DNA from 3 places in the Streptomyces sp. NPDC048659 genome. Region 3 is predicted to be linked to each of the others. Evidence: riboswitches for the same ligand, from Rfam matches in the RefSeq annotation. Region 3 holds a riboswitch; each other region holds the start of a gene.

Region 1 (9,784 bases), on a different contig from region 3:
CCCCGCGAACGGACGCACCACCACGCCGTGCCGCTCGCACTCCGCCGCGAAGTCCACGGTCCGCTCGCCGAGCCGCAGCCAGACGAAGTTCGCCTGGGTGTCCGGCACGGTCCAGCCCTGGGCCACGAGCCCCGCGTGGACCCGCTCGCGCTCGGCCACCAGCGAGCCGACCCGCCCGAGCAGCTCGTCCTCCGCCCGCAGCGAGGCCACCGCCGCGTCCTGCGCGAGCTGGCTCACGCCGAACGGCACCGCCGTCTTGCGCAGCGCCGCGGCCACCGGCTCGTGGGCGATGGCGAAGCCGACCCGCAGCCCGGCGAGCCCGTACGCCTTCGAGAAGGTGCGGAGCACCGCCACGTTCGGCCGATCGCGGTAGAGCTCCACGCCGTCCGGGACCTCCACGTCCCGGACGAACTCCTTGTACGCCTCGTCGAGCACCACGAGGACGTCGGAGGGCACCCGGTCCAGGAAGCGCTCCAGCTCGGCGCGGCGGACCGCGGTGCCCGTGGGGTTGTTGGGGTTGCAGACGAAGATCAGCCGGGTCCGCTCGGTGATCGCCTCCGCCATCGCGTCGAGGTCGTGCACGTCCCCGTCGGTCAGCGGCACCCGGACCGAGGTCGCCCCGCTGATCTGCGTGATGATCGGGTACGCCTCAAAGGAGCGCCAGGCGTACATGACCTCGTCGCCGGGGCCCGCCGTCGACTGGATCAGCGACTGGGCGACGCCGACCGAGCCCGTGCCCGTGGCGATGTGCGAGACGGGGACGCCGAAACGGTCCGCCAGCTCGTTCACCAGCCCCGTGCAGGCCATGTCCGGGTAGCGGTTGAAGCTCGCGGCGGCGGCCACCGCGCTCTCCATGACCCCGGGCAGCGGCGGATAGGGGTTCTCGTTCGAGGAGAGCTTGAAGGCGACCGGGCCGTCCGCCGCGGCCGGCTTGCCCGGCTTGTAGGTGGGGATGCCGTCCAGCTCGGCGCGCAGCTTCGGGCTGCCGGTGCTCGTCCCGCTGGTCTCGCTCACAGTGTGGCCTCCTCGACCGTCCGTACCGCCAATACTCCTCACCTTATGAGGATTCGGCTCCGCTGCGAATGGCCTGTGGACAACGGAGCGACAACAGGGGGAGCGCGCCCAGGGGTGGCGCGCGCCGGTGGCGAGCGCCGTGGCGCGCGTCCCCCGTAGAGGTGAGTTGAGACCTCTTCGAGACCTCGCACCCTCGCCAGGCTCACGGGGGCAGAGGCCGATAGGTCACATGGTTTTTGCCCTAACACCCTTTATTTTCCAGGCCGTTAGGACCAAATGATCATGCAGAAACGTGCCTGTCAATGGGTGCATATGCGACCGGCCCAACCCACCCCCCTCGCCCTACTATCGGCTCGCCATGACAGCAGCAGGGAAGCACCAGGTGAGCCGGGCACAGACCCGGGGAAGCCGGCAGGGCCGAGCGGGCATCCGGGACGTGGCCGCCGCCGCCGGGGTCTCCATCACGACTGTCTCCGACGCGCTCAACGGCAAGGGCCGGCTCCCGGACGCCACCCGCCGCCACGTCCGCGAGGTCGCAGACCGGCTGGGCTATCGCCCGTCCGCAGCGGCCCGCACGCTCCGTACCGGCAAGTCGGGACTCATCGGCCTGACCGTGACCACGTACGGGGATGAACCTTTCACCTTCACCGAATTCGCGTACTTCGCGGAGATGGCCAGAGCCGCCACCTCGGCCGCACTCGCCCGGGGCTACGCCCTGGTCATCCTCCCCGCCACCTCCCGTCACGACGTCTGGTCGAACGTCGCCCTCGACGGAACCGTCGTCATCGACCCCTCCGACCACGACCCCGTCGTCACCGAACTCGTCCGCCAAGGGCTCCCCGTCGTCTCCGACGGACGCCCGGCCGGCACCCTGCCGGTCACCGCCTGGGTCGACAACGACCACGAGGCGGCCGTCCTCGACCTGCTCGACCACCTCGCCGCCGCCGGCGCCCGCAGGATCGGCCTGCTCACCGGCACCACCACCGACACGTACACCCGCCTGTCCACCACCGCCTACCTCAACTGGTGCGAGCGGGTCGGCCAGGACCCCGTCTACGAGGCATATCCGGCGCACGATCCGTGCGCGGGCGCCGTCGCGGCCGACCGGCTGCTCGCCCGCCCGGACCGCCCCGACGCCGTGTACGGCCTGTTCGACCCCAACGGCACCGACCTGCTGGCAGCCGCCCGCCGGTACGGCCTGCGGGTGCCGGAGGACCTGCTGCTCGTCTGCTGCAGCGAGTCCACCGTCTACGCCACCACCGAGCCGCCCATCACGACGCTCTCGCTCAAGCCGCGCCGGATCGGCACCGCCGTCGTGCAGCTCCTCATCGACGCCATCGAGGGGATCGACACCGACGGACCGGTCGAGCAGGTGATACCGACGGAGCTGATCGTCCGCACCTCCTCGCAACGGCGCTCGCCGCGGACGACGGTCAGCCCGCCGAGGTCTCCCTCGAAGGACTGACAGCCCCAGGGGCCGCCCGGCGGCCTCATCGGGGTCTCTTCAGAGCCGCTTCGGGACGAAACCCCGGAGCGGCCCGGCCCCATCCCTGGCCTAGACCTTCCCAATTCGGGCGAAACAACCGGTGAACCCGGAGTGGACCCGGATTCACCACCCCTGGTGCGTCACACAGGAGGACGCTCATTCCTATGATGGGCGGACGACACCGCGGACCACCCCGACCAGGCCGGTCCGCGATGTGCAGGGCATCGCGACGGTGGTGGAGGGGTCGATGACACAGGGGGCCGGGCAGGAACCCGTGGTGCGCACGGCGACGTTGCGTGACTTCCGTGTACCTCCGTACGCCCGGGTGCCGGTCCAGGGACACGCACCCGAGCCCCCGTACGAGGCGTACGGCGAGCCGGGCTCGTCCATCGTCGAGGTCGCCACCGGTCACCCCGGCAACGCGTACCCCGACGACGAGCCGCCCGAGGGCTACACGCCCACCGAGCGCGACCTGCCGGTCATCAACCGCGGCGACACGGTCCAGGTGCGCGTCGACCCGGTCCCGCAGCCCGCGGCCGGCGGCGCCGAGGGCCCCGGACCGCTCTTCGTCGTCGGCGACGTCCACGGCTATCTCGACGAGCTCCTCGCGGCGCTGCGCGCCCAGGGCCTCATCGACGAGAACGGCGTCTGGGCCGCGGGCAACGCGCGCCTGTGGTTCCTCGGCGACTTCACCGACCGGGGCCCCGACGGCATCGGGGTCATCGACCTCGTGATGCGCCTCTCCGCCGAGGCCGCCGCCGCCGGCGGCTACTGCAAGGCCCTCATGGGCAACCACGAGCTGCTGCTCATCGGCGCCAAGCGCTTCGGCGACACCCCCGTGAGCTCGGGCGCCGGCACCGCCACCTTCCAGGCCGCCTGGCTGCTCAACGGCGGCCAGAAGCACGACATGGACCGGCTCCAGGACGTCCACCTCCAGTGGATGTCCCGGCTCGACGCCGTGGTGGCGGAGGACGGCCACCTCCTGCTGCACTCGGACACCACCGCGTATCTGGAGTACGGCAGCACGATCGAGGACGTCAACGACACGGTCCACGAGATCCTCAACCGGAACGACGCGGACGAGGTCTGGGACCTCTTCCGGAAGTTCACCAAGCGCTTCGCCTTCCGTGACGAGGCGGCCGGCCCGATGGCCGTCCAGGAGCTGCTCGGCACCTACGGCGGCGGCCGGATCGTGCACGGCCACAGCCCGATCCCGTACCTCCTCGGCCAGGTCGGCACGGAGGACGGCGAGGAGGGCGAACGCCCGCCCGTGGAAGGGCCGCACGTCTACGCGGACGGTCTCGCGATCGCGATGGACGGCGGAGTGACCATGGCCGGAAAACTGCTGGTCGTGCAACTCCCGCTGCCCGCCTGACGCATAACCCTCCGCATCCGGGGAAGTCGATTTCCCGAAACACCCTGTCACCGCGTGCCGTAACCGCAATACCATCGGCTCATCCGTAGCAGGCTCTCCTCCGTTTCCGCCCAACCGGTCGCTTCACCAGGGCCGTTACGGCCCTACGGAGCATCGGGGGATGCACATGAACGTGGCTCCGCACCTGCTGACCGAGGACCGCGCCGAGTTCGAGCGCCTCCTCGACGAGGCACTGCGCACCGCGCACGACCAGCCGGAAACCGCGCCGCGGGAGGACCGGTTCACGAACGCGCAGCTGCGCGAGATGGCGCTGAACGCGACAGCGCTGATCACCGCCGCCGCGGCGGTCGAGTACGACCGTTTCCTCAAGGTCCGCGAGCAGCTCAGAGCGGCCAGAGCAGCCGGCGTCAGCGGTACGGGCGAGGCGCTCAGCGAGGAGGGCGGCGCGGGCTTCGTCGCGATCGTCACCGTCCTCCTGCCGATCCTCGCCGGCACCGCGGGCGTGCTCCTGCTGCTGGTCGGCGCCGTCCTGAAGATGCTCGACCCGCCGCCCGCCTTCGCCGACACCCTGCTGACCGCGGGCCTGATATTCGGCGCCGTCGCCGCGGCCGGACTGCTCTGCGCGGCGGCCGGACTGCTGGTGACCGCCCTGCGCAACGGCGCCACGGAGGTCCCGGCCGAGAGCGAGGACCCCGAACTCGCCCGCGCGCGAGAGGCATGGGGCCGCGCCCTGACGGACCGCGGCATCCTGCCCTTCCTCGACGAGGCCCGCGCGGCGTACACCCCCCGCGAGCCCTCCGGACCCCGCCCGCCGACGGGCCGCATCCCCAAGGTCGGCTACACCGGCCCGGACTTCACCAGCCCCTCCGAAGACACCCCGTCCCCCCGCCCGAGCTTCTCCAGCCCGGACTTCACCAGCCCGGACTTCGGCGGCCCGGAGCACCTCCCGGAGTAGGCCGGAGGCTGAGGGAGGCGGCGACGGAAGCGGAAGCAAATGCGTCGATTTCCGCACTGACCACCTACGATGCACCCGTTCCTCCGGAAGTTACGGATCGTCGTGCGTCGAAAGAAGCCCATGCGCCTGTCCAGCGCCCTCAGGAAGGCCGCCGTGGGCGCGGCCGCGATATCCCTCCTCACCGCGTGCGTGGGAGGCGGGGCGCCGGGCGCCGGGGCGGCGGGCGAGAAGCCGGGCGGGGCGGCGGAGAGCGGCGCCGGGCCCTCCGAACGGCCCGCCGCCTGGACGGACCTGCCGGTGCGGGCCGGCACCCGGGACGCCGTCCACAAGGACACCGACCAGCGCGTGTACCAGGTGCGGATCACCGTCGAGAGCCTGGTCCGCGGCTCGGCGGAGGACATGCGGGGCGCACAGGTGGACGAGGAGCTGAAGGGCACGGTGCCCCACTACGTGGGCTACCAGGTGACCAACACCAGCCGCAAGCAGATCCCCGCCTCGTACATGGTGGGCAGCGGCTTCGCGCTGAACGCCACCGACTGGACGCGCGGGGAGGAGATCCGCATCAGCGGCGGCCGGCCCGGCGGGGGCGACCTGCCCTGCTCGGACACCGCGCCGAAGACGCTCCCGCCCGGCGCCTCGTTCCGCTCCTGCGCGGCCTTCACGCTGCCCGCCGGTGTCGGCGTGCTGTCGGTGACGCACCACACCGACGGCACCTTCGCGACGGGCGGCCCGATCGCGAGCTGGCCCGTCGAGGGCGGGGTGCGGGCCGCGTCCGCCGGGCTCGCGGGGCCGGGCGAGACCCTCCTCGTCCGGTGGCGCGACATCGACCGCGGCGTCCTCGAACTGCCGGCCACCCCGGTCTCCGTACGCCGGGGCGACCCCGCCGACCTCGCGGGCCTGGACCTCGGCCTCGACCCGCACGAGCGGCGCGGCGTCCCGTACTACGTGCTGATCAGGTACACCAACCCCGGCCCGGGGAAGCTCTATCCCTCCCAGGCCGGCGATGTCCGGCTGCTCACCGAGGGCGGCCGGCAGATCGCGGGGAAGACCCCGTTCCTCTTCCGCGGGAAGATCCCCGGCTGTCCCTCCGACTGGGTCGCCCGGCTGGTCCCGGCGGGCGGCGATGTGACGCAGTGCAGCATCCACATGCTGCCGGACGACGGCGACAAGCCGCTCGCCGTCGGCTTCGCGGAGGCGGACCGGACAGGTCTGGTGACCTGGCGGGCCCCCCTCCGCTGAGCCCTGCGGGGCAGCCCGCCTACCGGCCGCCGGTCTCCGCCAGCGGCAGGTAGACGCGGTTGCCGGCCGCCGCGAACTCGGCCGACTTCTCGGCCATGCCCGCCTGGATCTCGTCCGCCTTCAGGTCGCCGCCGTGCTCGCGGCGGATGTCCTGGGAGATCTTCATCGAGCAGAACTTCGGCCCGCACATCGAGCAGAAGTGGGCCGTCTTCGCGGGCTCCGCCGGCAGCGTCTCGTCGTGGAACTCACGGGCCGTGACCGGGTCCATCGCCAGGTTGAACTGGTCCTCCCAGCGGAACTCGAAGCGCGCGTCCGACAGCGCGTCGTCCCACTCCTGCGCGCCCGGGTGGCCCTTGGCCAGGTCCGCCGCGTGGGCCGCGATCTTGTAGGTGATGACGCCGGTCTTCACGTCGTCCTTGTTGGGCAGGCCCAGGTGCTCCTTGGGCGTCACGTAGCAGAGCATCGCGGTGCCCCACCAGGCGATCATCGCGGCGCCGATGCCCGAGGTGATGTGGTCGTACGCCGGGGCGACGTCCGTGGTCAGCGGGCCGAGCGTGTAGAACGGCGCCTCCTCGCAGATCTCCTGCTGGAGGTCGATGTTCTCCTTGATCTTGTGCATCGGGACGTGCCCCGGGCCCTCGATCATGGTCTGGACGTTGTGCCGCTTGGCGATGGTGTTGAGCTCGCCCAGCGTCTTCAGCTCCGCGAACTGCGCCGCGTCGTTGGCGTCCGCGATGGAGCCCGGACGCAGGCCGTCGCCCAGCGAGTAGGTGACGTCGTACGCCGCGAGGATCTCGCAGAGCTCCTCGAAGTTCGTGTAGAGGAAGTTCTCCCGGTGGTGCGCGAGACACCAGGCGGCCATGATCGAGCCGCCGCGCGAGACGATGCCGGTCTTGCGGCGGGCGGTCAGCGGCACGTACGGCAGCAGCACGCCGGCGTGCACCGTCATGTAGTCGACGCCCTGTTCGGCCTGCTCGATGACCGTGTCCTTGTAGATCTCCCAGGTCAGCTCCTCGGCCTTGCCGTCCACCTTCTCCAGGGCCTGGTAGAGCGGCACGGTGCCGATCGGCACGGGGGAGTTGCGCAGCACCCACTCGCGGGTGGTGTGGATGTTGCGGCCGGTGGAGAGGTCCATGACCGTGTCGGCGCCCCACTTGGTCGCCCAGGTCATCTTCTCCACCTCCTCCTCGATGGAGGAGGTGACGGCGGAGTTGCCGATGTTGGCGTTGACCTTCACCAGGAACCGCTTGCCGATGATCATCGGCTCGATCTCCGGGTGGTTGACGTTCGCCGGCAGCACCGCGCGGCCCGCCGCGATCTCCTCGCGGACGACCTCGGGGGAGACGTTCTCGCGGATCGCCACGTACTCCATCTCCGGGGTGACCTCGCCCCGGCGGGCGTACGCGAGCTGCGTCACCGCCTGGCCTGACCGGCCCCGGCGGGGCAGCCGCGGCCGGCCCGGGAAGACGGCGTCGAGGTTCTTGAGCCCGCCGCCGCGCGGCGAGGTGTGCTTGATGCCGTCGTCCTCGGGGCGGACCGGGCGGCCCGCGTACTCCTCGGTGTCGCCGCGCGCGATGATCCAGTTCTCGCGCAGCGGGGCCAGTCCGCGGCGGACGTCGGTCTCGACGGCCGGGTCGGTGTACGGGCCGGACGTGTCGTACAGCGTCACGTCCTTGCCGTTGGTGAGGTGCACCTGGCGGACCGGCACCCGGAGGTCGGGGCGGGAGCCCTCGACGTATCCCTTGTGCCAGCCCGGCGTGCGCTCCTGCGGGCCGTTCTGGTCGGAGGCAGGCGTGCGTGCATCCTGAATGGTCATCAGACCGAATCTCCCTACGCCGGCATTACCCGGTAACAGGTTCGGCGGTCGGCGCAGCCTCTTCCCGTACGTACGTCCAGTACGCGCGTACGGTGATCAGCGCCCTCTCAGCCCGGTGCTCCGAGCTCCCGCGTGTGCAAAGGTGTCACCACGCTAGCGCCCTCCCTGGCGTGCTGAACAGTGGGTCTCCGCGCGTTCTTGCGATGATCGGGCGGTGACTTCCACGCAGCAGAGCCCCGATGCGCACGGCCCGGGCGGGCACGACGGCCACGAAGGGCACGGTGGTGGCCATGGCGGCCACGGCGGCGGCCACGGCTCCGACGGTGGCGGGAACGGCTCCGACGGCCACGGCTCCGGCGGCGGCCACGGGCACGCGCACACCCACAGCCACGGCCCCGCCGCGCCCGTCTCGCGTCATCTGCGCAAGGTCATCGCCGCCGTCCTGATCCCCTTCGGCGCCGCCGTCCTGATCGGCCTCGCCGTGCTCTGGCCCGGCGGCGCCCCGGCGCACGAGCGCACCGGCGTCGGCTTCGACCGGCAGACCGAGCAGGGCAAGGTCGTCTCCGTCGAGCGGGTCGACTGCAAGGACGTGAACGTCGCCCAGGTCCCGCCGACCGGCGACACCTCGACACCGGAGGGGCGCGAGGCGGTCGCCTCCCAGCAGGGCCGGTGCGAGAAGGCGACGGTCGAGGTCACCTCGGGCCCGGAGAAGGGCAGGACCTTCACCGAGGTCGTGCAGCCGGACGCGCCCCGGCAGCTCGACGCGGGGCAGGGCGTGGTCGTCGCGTACGCCCCCGACGCGCCGCGCGACCTGCAGTACTCGGTCACGGACATCAACCGCAAGGTGCCGCTCGCCGTGCTGGCCGCCATCTTCGCGCTGGTGGTCGTGGCCGTCGGCCGGATGCGCGGCGTGATGGCGCTGATCGCGCTCATCGTGAGCTTCCTGGTGCTGACCCTGTTCATCCTCCCGGCGATCCTCCAGGGGTCGAACCCGCTGGTGGTCGCCATCGTGGGAGCGAGCGCGATCATGCTCATCGCGCTCTACATGTGCCACGGGCTCTCGGCCAGGACCTCGGTGGCGGTGCTCGGCACCCTGGTCTCGCTGCTGCTGATCGGGCTGTTCGGCTCGTTCTTCATCGGCTGGGCCTCGCTCAGCGGCAACACCGACGACAACACCGGCCTGATCCACGGGCTTTATCCGGACATCGACATGTCGGGCCTGCTGCTCGCGAGCGTCATCATCGGTTCGCTCGGCGTGCTCGACGACGTGACGGTGACCCAGACCTCCGCGGTCTGGGAGCTGCACGCGGCGGACCCGAGGATGGGCCCGCGGGCGCTGTACCGGGCGGGCATCCGGATCGGCCGCGACCACATCGCGTCGGTCGTGAACACCCTGGTCCTCGCCTACGCCGGCGCCGCGCTGCCGCTGCTGCTGCTGTTCTCGATCGCCCAGAGCAGCGTGGGCACGGTGGCCAACAGCGAGCTGGTCGCGGAGGAGATCGTCCGGACCCTGATCGGCTCGATCGGCCTGGTCCTGTCGGTGCCGGTCACCACCGCCCTCGCGGCGCTGGTGGTCTCCGCCGACCGCCCGGCGGCCCCGGGGCAGCGTCCGGCCCGGGGTGGACGCCGCCGTCGGGCCAAGTGACCCCGCGGGCCGGGGCGGACGGGGGCCGGGCGCGGCCTACCGGCCGTGGTGGGCCCCTTCGGCCGCCTCAGCCGGCGTTCTCCTCCGCGAGGATCCGGCCGAGCGCCGCCTCCAGGTTGTCCTCGAAGTCGCCGAGGTCGCGCTCCTGACCGAGCGGGACCAGCTTGTCCGTACGGTCGAGGAAGGCGACGAGCGGTGGCGCGCTGGCGCGGAACAGGGCCCGGTCGCTGCCGACCTGGAGCCGGATCATCACG
Region 2 (9,784 bases), on a different contig from region 3:
GCACCCACCCGGGCGGCATCCACGTGGAGCTGACCGGCGACGACGTCACCGAGTGCGTGGGCGGCGGCGACGAGATCTTCGTCGACGACCTGCACCAGCGCTACGAGACGGCCTGCGACCCGCGGCTCAACCGCAGCCAGTCGCTCGACCTGGCCTTCCTGGTCGCGGAGATGTACCGCGATCAGTAAGGAGCTTCCTACGACGATGGGGCGCGGATCCATGTGATCCGCGCCCCATCGTCGTATCCGGGCCTTTTGAGAGCCGGGACCGCCGGGTAAGGTTAGGTTAGCCTTATCGATCCCGGCGGGAGGTGAAACCGCGTGTACGTCTGCTCATGCTTCGGTGTCACGGAGAAGCAGGTCAAGGACCACGCGGAGGCCGGCGCCTGCACGCCCCGCCAGATCGCCTCGGCCTGCAAGGCCGGCACGGACTGCGGTTCGTGCGTCAAGCGCATCCAGGCCCTCCTCGGGCGCGGCAACTGCCCGCGCCGCGAGCTCCTCGACCAGGGGATGCCGGCCCTGACGACGGAGCTCTCCGAAGCCGCCTAGACCCCGGCCGGCCCGGCTAGCTCGGCTGCTCGATGAGCGTCGAGCAGTAGAGCGCCTCGCCGAGCTGCTCGATCAGCTCCAGCTGGGTGTCCAGGTAGTCGATGTGGTGCTCCTCGTCGGCCAGGATCTCCTCGAAGAGGTTGGCCGAGGTGACGTCGCCCTTGGCCCGCATGACCTCGATCCCGCGCTTCAGCCGGTCGATGGCCTCGACCTCGACCTGCCGGTCCGCCTCGAACATCTCCTTGACCGTCTGGCCCACCCGGACGTGGAAGAGGCGCTGGTAGTTCGGCAGCCCGTCGAGCATGAGGATGCGCTCGGTGAGCTTGTCCGCGTGCTTCATCTCGTCGATGGACTCTTCGCGGGTGTACTTGGCGAGCTTGGTCCAGCCCTTGTTGTCCTGGATCCGGTAGTGCAGCCAGTACTGGTTGATCGCGGTCAGCTCGCCGGTGAGCTGCTCGTTGAGGAATTCAAGGACCTCGGGGTCGCCCTGCATCGCTTCAGGATCCTTCCACCATAGACACCGCCGCCACCGGGCAGGATGGCCGCATCCTCGCAGCACCCTCGGGTGGCGTCCAGTAAGTGCAGGCTTACTCTGAGTTGTCCTTGGGTCGTCCAGATCGCCCGGATGTCCGGAGATGTCGGGCGGTGACTGGTCATGACCACCCCTCGCCGTCTGTCACCATGGATGGCATGGGTCAGCCGGAGGGCGGAGTACGCCGGGAAGCAGGAGTGACGGACCTTCCGCCGGGGCAGCGCCTCCAGCGCGGCTGGCCGGTCACCCACTACGGACCCGTACCCCGCTTCAAGCCGGAGCGCTGGGAGTTCCGGGTCTTCGGGGCCACCGCCGACGGCGACAAGCACTGCTGGAACCACGAGGAGTTCTCGGCGCTGCCCTACCGCTCGGTCGTGGCCGATCTGCACTGCGTGACCAAGTTCAGCATGATCGGCGCCGAGTGGGGCGGCGTCTCCGCCCGCACGCTCCTCGACCTCGCCCCGCCCGCGCCCGGGGTCACCCATGTGATGGTCTGGGCGGAGTACGGCTACAGCGCCAACATGCGCCTGTCCGACTTCGCCGCCGAGAGCGCGATCTTCGCCACCCACAAGGACGGCGAGCTGCTCACCGCCGAGCACGGCTTCCCGCTGCGGCTCGTGGTGCCCCACCTCTACGCCTGGAAGGGCCCGAAGTGGGTGCGGGGCGTGGAGTACCTGGCCGCCGACCGGCGCGGCTTCTGGGAGGAGCGCGGGTACCACAACATCGGCGACCCGTGGACCGAGCAGCGCTACTCGTACCAGGAGGAGCCGGGCGACGGCCCCGAGCTCTAGGGCCTGTCTGGGCGTGAACCGGCCAGATAGGTGACGGATTCTTCCGTTCGCAGCGGAATGCGCCGCTGGCCTTCCGGGTGCCTCACTACGGTGGCCCGATGACGATCACTCAGTGGCAGGACCGGTCCGTGCTCGTGACGGGCGGCACGCGGGGCATCGGGCGGGGCATCGCGGAGCTGTTCGCCCGGCGCGGCGCGGCGGTCGTGCTCACCGGCCGTACGGCGTCGGTCGCCGACGGGGTGGCGCGCGAGCTCGCCGAGGAGACCGGGGGCCGGGTCTCGGGCATGGGCGTCGACCTGCGGGACCCCGCGGCGATCGAGGAGATGGCGGCGGGCGCCGAGGAGCGGCACGGGCGGCTCGACGTGCTCTGCGCGAACGCGGGCGTCTTCCCGGAGAAGCCGCTCCAGGAGATGACGGCGGCCGACGTCGACGACGTGCTGGCCGTGAACCTGCGCGGGACGATCCTGGCGACCCGGGCCTGTGTGCCGGCCATGCGGCGGGCGGGCGGCGGCCGGGTGGTCCTCACCTCGTCGATCACCGGGCCCACCACCGGCTACGCGGGCTGGTCCCACTACGGCGCGAGCAAGGCCGGGCAGCTCGGCTTCCTCCGCGGCGCCGCCCTGGAGCTGGCACCCTACGCCGTCACGGTCAACGCCGTGCTGCCCGGCAACGTCCGCACCGAGGGCCTGATGGAGCTGGGGGAGCCCTATCTGCGCCGGATGGCGGCCTCGATCCCGCTGGGCCGGCTCGGCGAGAGCGCGGACGTCGCGCACGCGGTGCTGTTCCTCGCCTCGGACGAGGCCGCGTTCATCACGGGCCAGACGCTGACCGTCGACGGCGGGCAGACGCTCCCGGAGTCCCTCGACGCCTTCACACCCGCCGCGCACACGCCCTAGTCGTGGACGACGGCGTGGCCCTTGCCGCGGCCGATCGTCCGCTCGCCGACCCCGGGGTGATCCTCAGCGCAGTTTCTTCAGCAGCTCCACATCGGCGCGGTGCCCCTCGGGCCCGCCCGGCGTCTCGATGATCAGCGGTACGCCGTCGGTGGCGGGGTGGCTCAGCAGGTTCGCGAACGCCTCCTGGCCGATGTGGCCCGCGCCGATGTTCGCGTGCCGGTCCTTGTGCGCGCCCACGACGTCCTTGGAGTCGTTGGCGTGGATCAGTTTCAGCCGCCCCTCGCCCACCACGTCCACCAGCGCGTCCAGCGTCTGGGCCGCCCCGTGCGGGCCGGTCAGGTCGTGTCCGGCGGCGAAGATGTGGCAGGTGTCCAGGCAGATCCCGAGCTTCGGGTGGCGGTCCAGCGCGTCGAAGTAGGGGCCGAAGTCCTCCGCCCGCGAGCAGAGCGAGAAGCCCTGCCCGGCGGTCGACTCCAGCAGCAGGAACGGGTCGTCCTCGTGGGTCAGCTCGTCCAGCAGCGGCAGCAGCCGCTCCCGGACCTGCGCCAGCGCCACCGCGCGCGGGCGCCCGCCGGTCGCGGAGCCGGTGTGCACGACCACGCCCTTGGCGCCGATCTCCCGGCCCCGGCGCAGCGAGTGGCGCATCGACTCCACCGACTTCTCCGCCGTCGCCTCGGTGTGCGAGCCGAAGTTGATGAGGTACGGGGCGTGCACCCAGGCCGACAGGCCCTCGGCCTCGCAGCCGGCCCGGAACAGCTCGTCCTGGGCCGGGTTGCCGACCGGGGTGGCCCAGCCGCGCGGGTTGGCGACGAAGACCTGGACGGTCTCCGCGCCGAGCTCGCGGGCGTAGCCGAGGCCGGTGGTGGCGAGGCCGCCGGCCACGGGGACGTGTCCGCCGACGGGGTTGCGCATGAGTCTCTACAGTCCCTTGATCGTGAGCGTGATGGCGGAGCCCTGGGCGGCGGTGGAGTCGCCCGGCACGGACTGGCCGCCGACGGTGTCGCCGAGGAAGGGGAAGGTCTTCTCGACCTTCACCTCGAAGCCGGCCGTCTCCAGCTCGGCCTTGGCCTCGTCGGTCTTCATGCCGACGACGTCCGGCACCTCGACCATCCGCGGGCCCTTGGAGACGGTCAGGGTGACCGCGTCGCCCTTGGCGGCCCGGCTGCCCTCGGCGAGCGACTGGGCGGCGACCGCGCCGGCGTCCTCGGGCGAGTTGATCCGCTCGGGGGCGACGGTGACCTTGAGCCCGGCGTCCTGGAGGGTGGCGGTGGCCTCGGCGACCGTCTCGCCGGTGACGTCCGGGACGTCGATCGGGGCGCCCTTGCTGACCACGAGCGCGATGGCCGAGTCGGGGGCGCGCCCGGTGCCGGGCTCGGGGTCGGAGCTGATGACGGCGCCCTGGAGGATCGCCTGGCTGAAGGCGTAGGTGATCACGCCGGGCGCGAGGCCCTCGTCCGCCAGGCGCTTCTTCGCGTCGGCGAGCGGGACGCCCTTCAGGTTCGGGACCTTCACGATCTCGGGGCCGCGGGAGACGGTGAGGGTCACCGTGCCGTTGCCGCGGATGCGCTCGCCGGAGCCGGGGTCGGTGGCCATCACCGTGCCCCGCTCGTACACGTCGCTGAAGGCGCGCCGGGTGGCGGCCACGTCGAGTCCGGCGTCGGCGAGGCGCCGGGTGGCCTGCTCCTCGGTCTGCCCGAGGACGGCGGGGACGCGGGTGAACTGGCCCGAGTTGATGTACCAGACCCCGGCCCCGAGCCCGAGCGCCAGCAGCACGGCGGCGACGATCAGGAACGGCCCCCGGGGCGCCCGGCGGCGGCCGGCCGGGGGCGCGGGCGGCGGGGCGGGCAGCACGCTCGTGTGCTCCACGGGCTGCGGCAGCAGGCGCGGGATGACGCTGGTGCGGTCCTCGGAGCCGCCGCCCCGCGCGGGCGGGTGCGCGGTCGGCGGTACGGCGTCGAGCCGCGCGTCGTCGAGTGCGGCGCGGGCCTCGCGGACCAGGGCGAGCAGCGCGACCGCGTCGTAGGGGCGCAGGTCGGGGTTGCGCGCGGTGGCGCTCGCGACCAGCTCGTCCAGCTCGGGGGCGAGCCCCGGGACGGTGCCGGAGGGCGCCGGGACGTCGGTGTTCAGGTGCCGGTAGAGGACTTGGGCGGGGGTGTCGCCGGTGTGCGGCTTGGCGCCGGTCAGCGTCTCGTACAGGACGACCCCGCACGCGTACACGTCGGCGCGGGTGTCGGCGGTGCCGTGCTCGATCTGCTCCGGGGCGAGGTACGAGACGGTGCCGAGGACCGCGCCGGTGGTGTCGGTGGCCGAGCCCACGGCCCGGACCAGGCCGAAGTCGGCGACCTTGACCCGGCCGTCGTCCCCTATGAGGACGTTCTCCGGCTTCATGTCCCGGTGCACGAACCCGGCCCGGTGCGCGGCGCCGAGCGCGGCCAGCACCGGCTCCAGGATGTCGAGGGCGGCCCGGGGCGACAGCGCGCCCCGCTCGCGCAGCACGTCCCGCAGGGTGCAGCCGGACACGTACTCCATCGCCAGGTACACGTAGGCGCCGTCCGCGCCCTGGTCGAAGACCCCGACGACGTTGGGGTGCGCCAGGCGCGCGACGGACTTGGCCTCGCGCATGAACCGCTCCACGAACGCGGCGTCCGTGGCGAGGTCCGGGTGCATCACCTTGAGCGCGAGCACCCGGTCCAGGCGGGTGTCGACGGCCCGGTAGACCGTGGCCATCCCGCCGACGGCGATGCGCGCGTCGACGCGGTAGCGGCCGTCGAGCAGCCGCCCGACGAGAGGGTCCTGAAGGGTCGTGTCCACGGCGTCGAGTCTACGAGCCGCGCCGGGGCCCGCCGCCCGCGTCCGGCGCCTTGCAGCGCGGTTGTGACGCGGGCGACCCGGGCCACGGGCGGGGTCGGGCGAGGTCAGGCGGGGTCCCCGGCGGTCAGGCGCCGAACGCCGGGCGCTCCGGGTCCAGCCGCGCGCGGCCCTCGTGCGGGGAGGACGCCTCGGCGAAGCGGCGGCGCGGGATGCGGCCCGCGCGGTGGGCGAGCCGGCCCGCCTCGACCGCGTGCCGCATCGCCTCGGCCATCAGGACCGGCTCCTGGGCCCGGGTCACCGCCGAGGCCAGCATCACCGCCGAGCAGCCCAGCTCCATCGCCAGCGCCGCGTCCGAAGCGGTCCCGGCGCCCGCGTCCAGGATCACCGGGACCCCGGCCCGCTCCACGATCAGCTCGAAGTTGTGCGGGTTGCGGATGCCGAGCCCGGAGCCGATCGGCGAGCCCAGCGGCATCACCGCCGCGCAGCCCACGTCCTCCAGCTTCCGCGCGAGGACCGGGTCGTCGTTGGTGTACGGCAGCACCACGAAGCCGTCGTCGACCAGGGTCTCGCAGGCGTCCAGCAGCTCGACCGGGTCGGGCAGCAGGGTCCGCTCGTCGGCGATGACCTCCACCTTGATCCAGTTCGTGCCGAGCGCCTCCCGGGCCAGCCGCGCGGTCAGCACCGCCTCGCCCGCCGTGTAGCAGCCCGCGGTGTTCGGCAGCACCCGGATGCCGAGCCGCTCCAGGACCGAGAGCACCGAGCCGCGCACGCTCGGGTCCAGGCGGCGCATGGCGACCGTGGTCAGCTCCGTACCGCTGACGGTCAGGGAGCGTTCGAGCACGTCGAGGCTGGGCGCCCCGCCGGTGCCCATGATCAGGCGGGAGGAGAACTCGGTGCCGCCGAGCGCGAAGACGTCGTCGGACATGGTTCAGCCTCCCTGGACGGCGGTGAGGATCTCGACCCGGTCGCCCTCGCCGAGCAGCGTCGCGGCCCACCGGCCGCGCGGCACGACCGTCTCGTTCACGGCGGCGGCCACCCCGGCGGGGGCGGTGGTGAGGGTGGCGACGAGGGCGTCGAGGGAGAGCGGGTCCGCGAGCTCGCGGGGCTCTCCGTTCACGGACACGTTCATGCGTGCTCCAGGTGTGCGGGGGAGAAGCGGCGGGCGGTGAAGGGGCGGGCCGCGTCGGGCAGCGCCCCGGTGGTCAGGGCCTCGGCCATGACGTCGCCGGTCACGGGGGTCAGCAGCACCCCGTTGCGGTAGTGGCCGGTGGCCAGGTGGAGTCCGGGCAGGGCGCTCGGGCCGAGCAGCGGCGCGTTGTCGGGGGAGGCGGGCCGCAGCCCCGCGCGGGTCTCGGTGAGCGGCAGCTCGGTGATGCCGGGCACCAGCTCGTGCGCGTCGCGCAGCAGCTCGTAGACGCCGCCCGCGGTCACCGTGGTGTCCCAGCCGAGCTCCTCGCTGGTGGCGCCGACGACCAGCTCGCCGTTCTCGCGCGGCACCAGGTAGACGTGGCTGCCCCGGACGACCGCGCGGACCGTGCGGGAGAGGAAGGGCGCGTACGCGGGGGGCACCCGCAGCCGCAGCACCTGGCCCTTCACCGGCCGCACCGGCGGCAGCACCCGCTCCGGCACCCCGGGCAGCCGCCCGCTCAGGCTGCCGGCCGCCAGCACCACCTGGTCGGCGGCGAGCCCGGACACCTCGGCCCCGGCGGCCAGCTCGGCGCCGACGGCCCGGTCGCCGCTCACCGTGAGCCGCTCGGCGAGCGCCCGGTGGAAGACCACGCCGGCCCGCTCGCAGGCGAGCAGCAGCGCGTCGGCGAGCCGGCGCGGGTCGACCTGGTGGTCGCCGTCCACCCGCAGCCCGCCCCGCACACCCGGCGCCAGCATGGGCTCCAGGCGGCGGCACTCGCGCCCGTTCAGCCACTCCGAGGCCAGCCCGCAGCGGGTCTGCAGGGCGTGCAGCTCGCGCAGGTGGGCCCGGTCGTCCGTGTCCAGGGCGACCGCGAGGGTGCCGCAGGCGCGGTAGCCGACGTCGTGGCCGGTGGCCTCGCCGAGCTCGGCGACGAAGGCGGGATAGCGGCGGGCGGAGTCGAGGTTGAGCCCGAGCAGGGTCTCCTCGCCGAAGTGCAGTTCGGTGACGGCGGCCAGCATCCCCGCCGCCACCCGGGCCGCGCCGCCGCCGGGTTCGGGGTCGGCCACGGCGACGCGCAGCCCGCGCTGCGCCGCCCGCCAGGCCGTGACCAGGCCGATGATGCCGCCCCCGATGACGAGGACGTCGGTGGTACCGCGTGTACGCGACATGGGCGTCCAGCCCCTCCCTTCGCCGGCATGACCCGGATCAGGTTCGTACGGTCGGAGGCCGGACAGCCTCCCTCTCAGCCCGGTGCGTCCGGGCTCCCGCGAGTGCTTTACGCCCGCCACACTAGCCGCAGCGCGCGGCCCGTCGCAGGCCCCCCGGCTTCCTGACGGACCGTCAGATGCGTAAGGTGGTCGGGTGAGCGAGCAGAAGCAGACCCCGCGGCCCACCGCCCGGCACGTCGTGATCGTCGGCGCCGGCATGGCGGGCGTCCAGACCGCCGTCGCCCTGCGCGAACAGGGCTTCACCGGCCCCGTGACCCTCATCGGCGCCGAACCCCACCAGCCCTACGACCGGCCCCCGCTCTCCAAGGCCGTCCTCCTCGGCACCGCCGAGGGCTCCGCCTTCGACATCGACTTCGACTCCCTCGGCATCACCCTGCGGCTCGGCGTCGCCGTCACCGGACTGCGCGCCGCCGACCACGAGATCGACACCGAGGCCGGACCCGTCGGGTACGACACGCTGGTCCTCGCGACCGGCGCGCGCCCGCTCACCCTGCCCGGCACCGAGGACGTCCCCGGCGTCCACCTGCTGCGCACCCTCGACGACGCCGTCCGGCTCGGCGAGGTGCTCGCCCGCCGCCACGACGTCGTGGTCGTCGGCGCCGGCTGGATCGGCGCCGAGTTCGCCACCGCCGCCCGCGCGGCCGGCTGCGCGGTCACCGTCGTCGAGGCCGCCGACCGCCCCCTCGCCGGAGCCCTGCCCGCCGAGGTCACCGCGCCCATGGTCGGCTGGTACGCCGAGCACGGCGCCGAGCTGCGGCTGAGCGCGCGCGTGGCCGGCGTCGAGAAGGGCCGGGTCCTGCTCGCCGAGGGCGCCGGGAACTCCGGCGAGCGCGCCGAGCTGCCCGCCGACGCCGTCGTCGTCGGCATCGGCGCCCGCCCCGACACCGGCTGGCTCGTCGGCTCCGGCATCGCCCTCGACCCGGGCGGCGCCGTCACCGCCGACGACCGGCTGCGCGCCTCCCTGCCCGACGTGTACGCGGTCGGCGACTGCGCCTCCTTCCCCTCGGGCCGCTACGGCGAGCGGCTGCTCGTCCACCACTGGGACAACGCCCTCCAGGGCCCCCGTACCGTCGCCGCCGACATCCTCGGCGGGGCGGCGGAGCCCTACGACCCGGTGCCCTACTTCTGGTCCGAGCAGTTCGGCCGCTTCGTCCAGTACGCCGGCCACCACGCCGCCGCCGACACCCTGCTGTGGCGCGGCGACCCGGCCGAGGAGGCGTGGACCGTGCTGTGGCTCCGCGAGGAGGTGCCGGTCGCGGTGCTCACCGTCAGCCGCCCCCGCGACCTCGCCCAGGGGCGCCGGCTGATCGAGCGGCGCACTCCGGTGGACCCGGCGCGCGCCGCCGACCCCTCCGTCCCCCTGAAGGCGGCGGTCCGGTAGGGCCCGACTACCGGCTGTCGGTCCGGGATGGCACGCTTGTCCTGTGACCGAGATTGACGCAAGAACCGATGCTCTCGTCCCCGCCTGGCTCTTCCTCCCCGACATCGCCGAGATGCTCGACGTCGAGGTGACGCGCGTGCGGCAGCTGGTCAAGGAGGGCCAGCTCATCGCCGTGCGCCGCGGCGAGCGCAAGGTGCTCCAGGTGCCCGAAGCCTTCATCGACGGCGACAAGGTCGTCAAGGGCCTCGCCGGCACCCTGACGCTCCTGCGGGACGACGGCTTCAGCGACGAGGAGATGCTGGAGTGGCTCTTCACTCCGGACCCGACCCTGCCCGGCACCCCCGCGCAGGCCCTGAGTGAGAATCGCGGCACGGAGGTGAAGCGCCGCGCCCAGGCGCTCGCCGTCTGACCCGACTCCAGCTCGGCCACCGCCGACACCACCAGCCGCAGGCCGTGCGAGCGCACGT
Region 3 (9,784 bases):
CGCGGCCAGGACCCGATGGACTGGGCGGCCTGGGCCAACCAGGGCGCGGCGGTCCTGGGCGCCGCGCTGTGGGGGTGCGCGGCGCTGGCCGGGCGGCGGGCGCGGCTGGGGAGCTGTGCGTACTGCGGCGGGCGGGCGGCGGCGGTGCCGGGCGAGGCGGGCCGGGCGGGGCTGGTGGCGGTCGCCGCCCTCGTCCCGTACACCGCCCTGAAGACGGCGTGGGCGCTGGGCCTCACGTTCGGGTACACGGGCGGGGGCCGGCCGGGCGCCGATCCGCGCTACACGAGCGACGCGGGCCTGTGGCTGTACGACCACGGGGTCGACGTCACGGCGGTCCTCGCCGTGCTGGGGATGCTGCTGGCGCTGGCGCTGACCCGGCCGTGGGGGCGGCGGCTGCCCCGCCCGCTGCTGCTGGGGCTCGGCTGGGCGGGGGCGGGGGCGCTGGCCCCGTTCGGCGTGCTGCTCGCGGTGCTGGGCGTGCTCGCCTGGACGGGGGTGACCGAGGCCGGGCTCGCCGGGCACGCGCCCTGGGTGGTGGTGGTCGCGTACGGCGGCTTCAGCCTGTTCGGCCTGGCCCTCGCGCGGGCGGCCCTGGTCCACCAGCGGGCGACCCGGAGGGCGTGCGGGCGCTGCTGACGGGCGCCGCTGACGGGCGGGCCCCCGGCGGCTCACTCCCCGAGGACCACCACGTCCTCCGCGCGGAACGCGACCCCCGTCTCGGCGCCCTCGTCCGGCGCGTCCCGCAGCGGGAACTCGGCCTCCAGGGGCGGGCCCTCGGCCGGGGCGAGGCGGACGGCGACGTGGTTGCCGCGGAAGGTGCGGGAGGCGACGCGGCAGCTCAGGCCCTCGCCGGGGGCGACGAGGCGGACGCCGCCGGGGCGGACGAGGAGGCGCCCGGCCCCCTGCGGGGAGCCGTCCGGGACGGGGATCCGGCCCCAGACCGTGTCGGCGGCGGTTCCGGTGACGGTGGCGGCGACCACGTTGTCGAAGCCGAGGAAACGGGCGACGAACTCGGAGGCGGGCCGCCGCCAGACGTCCAGGGGCGTGCCGGTCTGGGCGATCCGCCCGTCGCGCATGACGACGACCCGGTCGGCGAGCGCGAATGCCTCGCCCTGGTCGTGGGTGACGGCGAGGACGGTGGTGCCGAGGCGGGCGAAGAGGCCCCGGAGCTCGACCACGAGCCGTTCGCGCAGCCCCCGGTCGAGCTGGCCGAGCGGCTCGTCGAGCATGAGGAGCCGGGGCCGGGGGGCGAGGGCGCGCGCGAGGGCGACCCGCTGCTGTTCGCCGCCGGAGAGCGCGGAGACCGCGCGGCGGCCGGCGCCGGGCAGCCCGACGAGGTCGAGGAGCTCCTCGACGCGCGGCCCCTGCTCCGCGCGGGGCACGCCGTGCATCCGCAGCCCGAAGGCGACGTTCCCGGCGACGTCCCGCTGCGGGAAGAGCTGGTGGTCCTGGAACATGAGGCCGACCCCGCGCCGGTGCGCGGGCACCCCGGTCTGGTCGGCGCCGCCGAGGAGCACCCGGCCGGCGGTGAGCGGCTGGAGTCCGGCGACGGCCCGCAGCAGGGTGGACTTGCCGCTGCCGCTGGGGCCGAGCACGCACACGATCTCGTGCTCGGCGACCTCCAGGTCCACCGCGTCGAGGACCGCGCGGTCGCCGAAGCGGACGGTCGTGTCCGTGAGCGTCAGCATCAGAACTCCCCCGAGGTCCGGTCGGTGCGAAGCCGTTCGAGGAGCAGCAGAGACACCGCGCACACCACCATGAGGATCGTCGAGAGGGCCATGGCCTGGCCGTAGTTGAGCTCGCCGGGCCGGCCGAGCAGGCGGGCGACGGCCACCGGCAGGGTCGGGTTGTCGGGGCGGGCGATGAAGACCGTGGCGCCGAACTCGCCGAGCGAGACGGCGAAGGCGAACCCGGCGGCGATGAGCAGGGCCCGCCGCACCAGCGGCAGGTCGACCTCGCGCCAGGCGCGCCACGGGGAGGCGCCGAGGACGGCGGCGGCCTCGCGGAGCCGTTCGTCGACCGCGCGGAGCACGGGGAGCATGGTCCGTACGACGAAGGGGACGCCGACCAGCGCCTGGGCGAGCGGGACGAGGATCCAGCTCGCGCGCAGGTCGAGCGGCGGTTCGTCGAGGGTGATGAGGAAGCCGAAGCCGACGGTGACGGCGGACACCCCGAGCGGCAGCATGAGCAGCGCGTCGAAGCCGCGGACCAGCCGCCCGGCCCGCCGGGTGAGCGCGGCGGCGGCGAGCCCGCCGATGACGAGGGCGATGGCGGTGGCGGCGAGCGCGTACTGGAGGGAGTTGACGATGGTGTCGGTCATCGGCACGAGGAAGGTGCCGTTCTCGTCGACGGTCTGGAGCGCCCGGTAGTAGTCGAGGCCATAGCCGGCGGGGGTGGCGAGGGAGCGTTCGACGAGGACGCCGAGCGGCGCCAGGATGAGCAGCCCGATCGACAGCAGGACGGCGGCGAGCAGCAGCCACTGGCCCGCGCCGCGCGGGCGGGCGGCGGTCCGCTCGGCGGGGACCAGCCGCAGGGCGGTCTCGCGGCGGCGGACCATCCGGGCGTGCAGGAGGAGGATCGCGGCGACGGCGAGGAACTGCACGATGGTGAGGACGGCGGCGGTGGAGAGCTGGAGCCGGTCGGCGGTCTGCCGGTAGATCTCGGTCTCCAGGGTGGAGTACGCGGGGCCGCCGAGGATCTGCACGATGCCGAAGGAGCTCGCGGTGAACAGGAAGACCATGAGCGCGGCGGCGGCGACGGACGGCCCGAGGGCGGGCAGGGTGACCGTCCGGAAGGCGCGCCACCGGGAGGCGCCGAGGACCCGGGCGGCCTCCTCCTGGCGCGGGTCGAGCTGGGCCCAGAGGCCGCCGACGGTGCGGACGACGACGGCGTAGTTGAAGAAGACGTGGGCGATGAGGATGGCCCAGACGCCGGTGTCGAGGCGGACGCCCCACAGCTCGTCGAGGAGTCCGCGGCGCCCGACGAGGGCGAGGAACGCGGTGCCGACCATGACGGTGGGCAGCACGAAGGGCACGGTGACGACGGCCCGCAGGATCCCCTTGCCGGGGAAGTCGAGGCGGGCGAAGACGTACGCGCCGGGGAGCGCGATCAGCAGGGTGAGCGCGGTGGAGGCGAGCGCCTGCCACAGCGTGAACCACAGCACGTCGAGGATCTCGGGGCTGCCGAGCGTCTCGGTGAAGCGGCCGAGCTCCCAGTGCCCGTCCGGCCGCAGTCCGCGCTCGACGATGGAGACGACGGGCCAGGCGAAGAAGACCGCGAAGAACGCGGCGGGCAGCGCCATGAGGGCGAGCCGCGCCGCGTTCCCCGTACGGCCGGGGCGGCCCTGGCGGGCCGGCGCGGCTACTTCAGGACGAGCGAGGTCCACTGCTGGATCCACTGGTCACGGTTGGCGGCGATCTTGTCGGGGGCCATGGTCTGCGGCTTGTCGACGACCACGCCGTGCTTGGTGAAGAGCTCGGGGAGGGTCGCGTCGTTCGTCACCGGGTTGACGAACATCTGGAGCGGCATGTCGTCCTGGAACTTCTTGGAGATCAGGAAGTCGATCAGCGCCTTGCCACCCTCGGGGTTCTTCGCCCCGTTCAGCAGGCCGGCGAACTCGGTCTGGCGGAAGCAGGTGCCGGTGGAGACGCCGGTGGGGGCGACCTTCGGCTGGGGCTCGGCGTAGAGCACCTCGACCGGGGGGCTGGAGGCGTAGGAGACGACGAGCGGGCGGTCGCCCTTGGCCTTCTTGCCGCCGGCGGAGCCGGAGAACTCCTGGTTGTAGGCGAGCTCCCAGCTGTCGACGGTCTTCACGCCGTTGTCCTTGAGCTTCTTCCAGTAGTCCTGCCAGCCCGCGTCGCCGTACTGCGCGGCGGTGCCCAGCAGGAAGCCGAGGCCCGGGGAGGACCGCTCGGGGTTCTCGACGACGAGGAGGTCCTTGTACGCGGGCTTCGCCAGGTCGTCGAAGGTGACCGGCGGGGCCAGCTTCTTGTCGGCGAAGTACTGCTTGTCGTAGTTGACGCAGATGTCGCCGGAGTCGATCGGGGTGACCCGGTGCTCCTTGTCGAGCTGGAGCGCGGCGGGGACCCGGTCCAGTCCCTTGGCCTGGTACGGCGTGAAGATGCCGTTGTCGAGGGCGCGGGAGAGCAGCGTGTTGTCGACGCCGAAGAAGACGTCGCCCTGGGGGGAGCCCTTGGTCAGGATCTCCTTGTTGATGGCCGCGCCGGCGTCGCCGCTCTTGAGGACCTTGACGGTGAAACCCGTCTGCTTGGTGAAGTCCGCCAGCACCTCCTTGGAGGCGTTGAAGGAGTCGTGGCTGACGAGCGTGACGGTCTTCGGCGCGGGCGTGCCGGTGGCCTTGTCCTTGCCGGTGTCCCCGCCGCCGCAGGCGGCCAGGGTGGTGACGCCGAGCGCCGCGACGAGTGCGGCGGCGGCCGCCTTCTTGGTGTTCACGTGGATGTCCTCCTGGGGGTGTCCAGGAAGAGACGCGGCCCTGCCCGCGCCCGGGGGGACCGGACGCGGGCAGGGCGCAACAGCTCGAGTTACGACCGAACTTCCTACCCAGAATGACCTGGGCGAGGTTCAGAGGGTCTGCGGCCTGACGGTGCCGCACTCTCAGCGCTGTGGCGCTCCCCTGTCGGAATATGAAGATGTGTTCGAGCTCAGACTACAAGGTCAGCGCTCGGCGGCGGCCAGCTGTCCACAGGCGCCGTCGATCTCCTGGCCCCGGGTGTCACGCACGGTGACGGGCACCCCGTGGCGCGCGATGGCCTCGACGAACGCCTTCTCGTCCTCGGGCCGCGACGCGGTCCACTTGGAGCCGGGCGTCGGGTTCAGCGGGATCAGGTTGACGTGCACCCGCTTGCCCTTGAGCAGCTTGCCGAGCAGGTCGCCGCGCCATGCCTGGTCGTTGATGTCCCGGATCAGGGCGTACTCGATGGAGACCCGGCGGCCGGACTTCTCCGCGTACTCCCAGGCGGCGTCGAGGACCTCGCGGACCTTCCACCGGGTGTTCACGGGGACGAGGGTGTCGCGCAGCTCGTCGTCGGGGGCGTGCAGCGAGACCGCGAGGCGGCACTTGAAGCCCTCGTCGGCGAACCGCAGCATCGCCGGGACGAGCCCGACGGTGGAGACGGTGATGCCGCGCTGGGACAGGCCGAGGCCGTCGGGCTCGGGGTCGGTGAGCCGGCGGATGGCGCCGACGACCCGCTTGTAGTTGGCGAGCGGCTCGCCCATGCCCATGAAGACGATGTTGGAGAGCCGCGCGGGCCCGCCGGGCACCTCTCCGTCGCGCAGGGCGCGCATCCCGTCGACGATCTGGTGGACGATCTCGGCGGTGGACAGGTTGCGGTCGAGCCCCGCCTGGCCGGTGGCGCAGAACGGGCAGTTCATCCCGCAGCCCGCCTGCGAGGAGATGCACATGGTCACCCGGTCCGGGTAGCGCATGAGCACCGACTCGACGAGCGTGCCGTCGTGCAGCCGCCACAGCGTCTTGCGGGTGGTGTCGTCGTCACAGGAGATGTGCCGCACGACCGACATCAGATCGGGCAGCAGCTCCCCCGCCAGCTTCTCGCGCGAGCCGGCGGGGATGTCGGTCCACTCCGCCGGGTCGTGCGCGTAGCGCGCGAAGTAGTGCGTGGACAGCTGCTTGGCGCGAAACGGCTTCTCGCCGATCGCGGCGACCGCCTCCTTGCGCTCGGCGGGCGTGAGGTCGGCGAGGTGCCGCGGCGGCTTCTTGGCTCCGCGCGGGGCGACGAAAGTGAGTTCTCCGGGCTTGGGCATGGTCCTACCAGTGTCGCAGACGGAAACCCATGACCTCCGTTTGTCCGGCCGCCGAGCGGTGGCTGATGGTGGCCATTGGTGATCGTTGGCGGCCCTCAGACGGCCCAGAGACGGCCCCACGGCCGGGCCCTTTCGGGGTCGGCCTCACGCTATGGGCGGACGTAGATCACGGTGGCATCGTCATGCGGTTTGCTGCGGGGCCACCTGGTCAGGGCGATGTCGGACAGCTCCGCGTCGCGAACCCGGCGGACCAGCGCCTCGGGCCCTTCCTGCTCCAGAAGGTCCAGGCAGCCCGCCCAGTCGGCCAAGGCGAACGCCGTCACGGCACGGGCAGCCCCATCAGTCATGAGCGCTGCCCGCGCCACGTCACGCACGGGAAAGGAGCCGCACACCGCCGCCTCGGCGGCCTGGGGCTCCGAGGCGGCCACCCAGTAGCCTCCCGGTCGATTCCGCGAGGCTCGTTCCACCTGCACGAGGCGGGCGTGGAGGTGCCGACGCTCGGGCGACCCGGGGACCGCGCGCTTCATGGCGGCCCGCTCGCTCCGGCCCACCTCCGCGAGGCGGGCGTCCGAGACCGCGTCCACCACCCCTCCGTGCTCCACCACGAGGGTGCAGTCTCCCAGGACCAGCCACTCAACTACGTCCTCGCGCAGCCGAAGGGCGGCGAGCGTCGCCGACGGGGACAGCGGATCGCCAAGGGCGCACGTGTCGCGATGCGCGCGGGCCGTGTGCTCGATCGCGCCGGCGAGGGCGTCCCGAAGGGTCCCGTCCCCGCCGGCCGCACTGCACAGCGCCGTACCCAGCGTCCTGGCGAACCAGGAGACACCGTGAATACACGGCGCCTGAAGCGTGTCGGGCATACCGGCACCGTCCACGACGACGGCCACGCAGTCGCCCCAGGCCGCGAAATCCTCATTGGCCCGCCCCGGGCACGCGCTGCTGGACGCCGACACATCCATGTCAGGCAGCCTCGTGCCGGAGCACGCCGCTTGCCGATCGGCTCGCCGTCACCGACTTGTCGCTGGGGTCGTAGTCGCACGCCACGACCATGGAGAAGGGCTCGGTGCCCGCTTCCTCATAGAGGGACGAGAGGTTTTCGCTCAGGTAGTGAGCCACGCCGAGCGACCCAACGGCATGGACTCCGGCGATCAGAACGAACGTCCCTTGCCCGTCAGGTCGCGGGAGCCTGCCGAGGTAGGCCACGTCTGCCGGCGCCGGGTCCTGCGGGTCATCGCTCGGCGACGTGTATACCTTGCCGCTCTCCCGCTCCGTGAGAGCCCACCGCCCGTCGGGCAGCGTCTCGAACGAGAGCCGGGGGTCCTGAGCGAGCGCGGCGGCAGCCTCCGGGGACGTCTTGGGCCCGCACACCACCACCAGATCGTCACGGTTGAGGTCGAGCTCTCCCGTCACCGGGATGTACCCGAGCTCCCCATCGAGCTGAAGGCTCTGGGCCATCGCCAGGAGCCGCTGTCCGGTCGAGCTGTCCTCCACGGCCACGTACTCCCGCTCGCCGGGCCGGAGCGGCACGACGACCTGTACGAGCTGGGTGCCGAGGAATGCCCGCTCCGGCGGCGGTCCGGCGTCCCGAAGCTGAGCCACGCGCGCACGACTCACCCCCATCAGCTTGGCCACGTCCGCCATCGAGTGACCGTTCTTCCGCAGCCACGCGATGCTCTCCTTGCGCATCCGCGATGTCTCGACGACCGCGGCTTGCAGCTCTGTCATCAGGTCCACAGCGGCCTTGACGCGCAGGGAGTGATCCTGCATCGCCGAGACCCGTCGCACTTCCTCGATCAACGTCTCGCCTCCCGAATCGACTCAGAGGGTGCTTCTTTGGCCCCATGTTAAGGGGGGCTTGACATCGCCCGCCAGTCGCCGCCAAGCTATGTGGCAACCCCCCCTTAACAGGAGGGATCCCGGACGGCTTGGGTGCTAACCCCCCCTTGCCACTTGGTCGCCCGGAGGGCTCCGTGAAAACGGGTCGGCTCGATGGAAGCGCCTGGTACTTGAGAACTGAACAGAGGACGCACCGCAGCCTTCGCTAGGGAAGAGCGGCCGTCAGATCGCCCAGGCACCTGCGACAAGCCGTGGGCCCTGCCGCACGAAGCAGCACGCACCTTCTCCTTCGGTCGCCCCTCGGGTCGGCCCAGGACTCGTCACGTGCGGTGACACAGGGGCAAAGATCGCGACCCGCTTGCCCGGTCCCGCAGGCCGTTTCGGCTGCGGCCGGCTGCCTCCTCCGCCCGTCCGACCCCCTCGTGGGGCTCGTACGGGCGGGGTTGAGGGGAGCCGGATGGTTCCAACGGCGAGAACCCCCGGTGCTGTAACACCGGGGGTTCGTTCGGGCCGTTCCTCTCTGGAAGGAACACACCCAATGAAGTCCATCGTTGCACTTCAGGCCGTTGTTACGGCCACCCCGTTCGACGACGAACCGTCGGACGCGGAGCTGGACGCGGTCGAGCTGGAGATGCCGCTGATCCTGGCGGAGGTCGAGCTGCTCGACGTGGAGATTGACCTGCTGGACCGCCCGGTCACGGTGCTGGGCGAGCGGCGGATCCGCCGGGCCCGGAACCGGGTCCTGGCCGCGCGCTGCGACCTGACCAACCGCGCCGCCCTGGCCCTGATGGGCGGTGTGGCATGACGTACGAAGCACGCCTGGTCACCCGGTTCACCGGGCTGTGGTCGCTGTACGTCGTCACCGACGGCCAGAAGGCGTCGGACTGGCCCGCCTTCGAGTTCTCCCGCGCGTCGGCGCCGAACTGGGCGGAGCGAATGGAGGCGCTGGCCACGCTCGGCTATGAGCCGGTCAACCTGGAGGCGGACTGGGAGTGGCTGGAGCTGTCCGAGCCGGACGACTACCGCGTCCGGCTCCTCGCGCGCTTCCCCGTCCAGTCCCTCACCGGCAAGAACGCATCGTGAGCGGCGGGCGGCCCCTGAGCACGGGGCAGAAGTGGGTGCTGGGCGCCGCGTTCGTGCCGATGGTGGTCACGGGCGGGGCGGGCGCGTACGGCACGTACTCCAACATGAGCGCCGTCTACGGCGACGGGACGGCGGCCGGTGCGGTCGCCGCGGGTGAGGGTGCGACGGCAGTGCTGGCCCTGGTGCTGCTCGGGCTGACGATGCTCGGCCAGTCCTCGCCGCTCGTGATCCGCGCCGGTCTGTGGGCGCTGCCGGCCGCCGCGTCGGTGATGTCGGCGACGGCGGCCAGCAGCGACAGGATCGTCGTCTACGCACTGACCCCGCTCGGCATGACCGCCGCAGCCGAGGGCGCAGCGTTCCTGGCCCGGCGGATCGTCGTCCACCGTGACGGCCGTGACGCCGAGGCCGAGGCCCGCACGGCGGCGGTCGTGCAGTCCCTCGCCTTCCACCGGGCACGCGCCGCCAACCACCCCGACGAGAAGACCCGCAACCAGTCCGAGCGGGCGTCGTGGCGGCTGGCGAAGAAGGTCGGCATCGGGGACGTGTCCCTGGGCACGCGTCTGGTCGGCGTCCAGCGCGAGCGCGTCACGGCCGGGGCCGACGCGGCCCTGACCGACATGTTCACCGTGACGCGGGCCGTGACGCCCACCGTCACGGCCGAGCCCGTCGGCGTCCTGGAGACCCCGCAGCGGGCCGCGCTCGAACCTGCCCGTGACGGGCTCCGTGACGGGCAGGACACGCAGGTCAGCACCCCCGAGCCCGACGCCGAGCCGGTGCCCGTCACGCCCGTTACGGTCCCGGCCGTGACGCCCGTGACGGAGCCCGTCACGGACACCGACGACGAGCCGGTTCAGGCTCCGGCGGAGCCGCCGGTGACGCTGGCGGAGCTGGCGGCCGTCACGGGCGTGACGGCCCCGGAGCCGTCCGTCCCGCTCACCGACACGCAGCTCGCCGTGGTGCTGCGGTTCCTGCGGTACTCGGCCGACCCGCCGCTCTCCTACCGGCAGGCCGCCGCCGCGTTCCGCGAGCAGGGCTACGTCGGCGCAGAGGCCCGCGTCCGCGCCGCCTGGGGCGCCCTGATGTC

The links. A riboswitch is a leader RNA that binds a small molecule or an ion and turns the genes downstream of it on or off. The one in region 3 is predicted to bind thiamine pyrophosphate.
Region 1: it holds a riboswitch for thiamine pyrophosphate, as region 3 does, so the genes downstream of both, thiC (phosphomethylpyrimidine synthase ThiC) here and AB0C99_RS17050 (thiamine ABC transporter substrate-binding protein) in region 3, are expected to answer to the same signal.
Region 2: it holds a riboswitch for thiamine pyrophosphate, as region 3 does, so the genes downstream of both, thiO (glycine oxidase ThiO) here and AB0C99_RS17050 (thiamine ABC transporter substrate-binding protein) in region 3, are expected to answer to the same signal.

What each region holds. Positions count from the first base shown of each region.
Region 1 covers NZ_JBEZHM010000001.1:235,644-245,427, forward strand. Annotated here, with positions in the region: gene hisC (histidinol-phosphate transaminase) at 1-1,014, opposite strand, end outside; gene AB0C99_RS01150 (LacI family DNA-binding transcriptional regulator) at 1,373-2,479, shown strand; gene AB0C99_RS01155 (metallophosphoesterase) at 2,748-3,875, shown strand; gene AB0C99_RS01160 (hypothetical protein) at 4,036-4,830, shown strand; gene AB0C99_RS01165 (hypothetical protein) at 4,951-6,069, shown strand; gene thiC (phosphomethylpyrimidine synthase ThiC) at 6,089-7,885, opposite strand; TPP riboswitch at 7,880-8,027, opposite strand; gene AB0C99_RS01175 (YibE/F family protein) at 8,100-9,530, shown strand; gene AB0C99_RS01180 (SsgA family sporulation/cell division regulator) at 9,598-9,784, opposite strand, start outside.
Region 2 covers NZ_JBEZHM010000028.1:91,439-101,222, forward strand. Annotated here, with positions in the region: gene AB0C99_RS21995 (class II 3-deoxy-7-phosphoheptulonate synthase) at 1-188, shown strand, start outside; gene AB0C99_RS22000 ((2Fe-2S)-binding protein) at 321-548, shown strand; gene bfr (bacterioferritin) at 565-1,041, opposite strand; gene AB0C99_RS22010 (sulfite oxidase-like oxidoreductase) at 1,230-1,871, shown strand; gene fabG (3-oxoacyl-ACP reductase FabG) at 1,970-2,767, shown strand; gene AB0C99_RS22020 (deoxyribonuclease IV) at 2,831-3,679, opposite strand; gene pknB (Stk1 family PASTA domain-containing Ser/Thr kinase) at 3,686-5,578, opposite strand; gene AB0C99_RS22030 (thiazole synthase) at 5,703-6,503, opposite strand; gene thiS (sulfur carrier protein ThiS) at 6,507-6,707, opposite strand; gene thiO (glycine oxidase ThiO) at 6,704-7,876, opposite strand; TPP riboswitch at 7,874-7,986, opposite strand; gene AB0C99_RS22045 (FAD-dependent oxidoreductase) at 8,070-9,317, shown strand; gene AB0C99_RS22050 (Rv2175c family DNA-binding protein) at 9,361-9,726, shown strand.
Region 3 covers NZ_JBEZHM010000019.1:35,419-45,202, forward strand. Annotated here, with positions in the region: gene AB0C99_RS17035 (hypothetical protein) at 1-636, shown strand, start outside; gene AB0C99_RS17040 (ABC transporter ATP-binding protein) at 669-1,688, opposite strand; gene AB0C99_RS17045 (iron ABC transporter permease) at 1,688-3,301, opposite strand; gene AB0C99_RS17050 (thiamine ABC transporter substrate-binding protein) at 3,361-4,452, opposite strand; TPP riboswitch at 4,536-4,645, opposite strand; gene rlmN (23S rRNA (adenine(2503)-C(2))-methyltransferase RlmN) at 4,675-5,781, opposite strand; gene AB0C99_RS17060 (protein phosphatase 2C domain-containing protein) at 5,931-6,740, opposite strand; gene AB0C99_RS17065 (sigma-70 family RNA polymerase sigma factor) at 6,742-7,578, opposite strand; gene AB0C99_RS17070 (DUF6284 family protein) at 8,156-8,422, shown strand; gene AB0C99_RS17075 (DUF6303 family protein) at 8,419-8,700, shown strand; gene AB0C99_RS17080 (hypothetical protein) at 8,694-9,784, shown strand, end outside.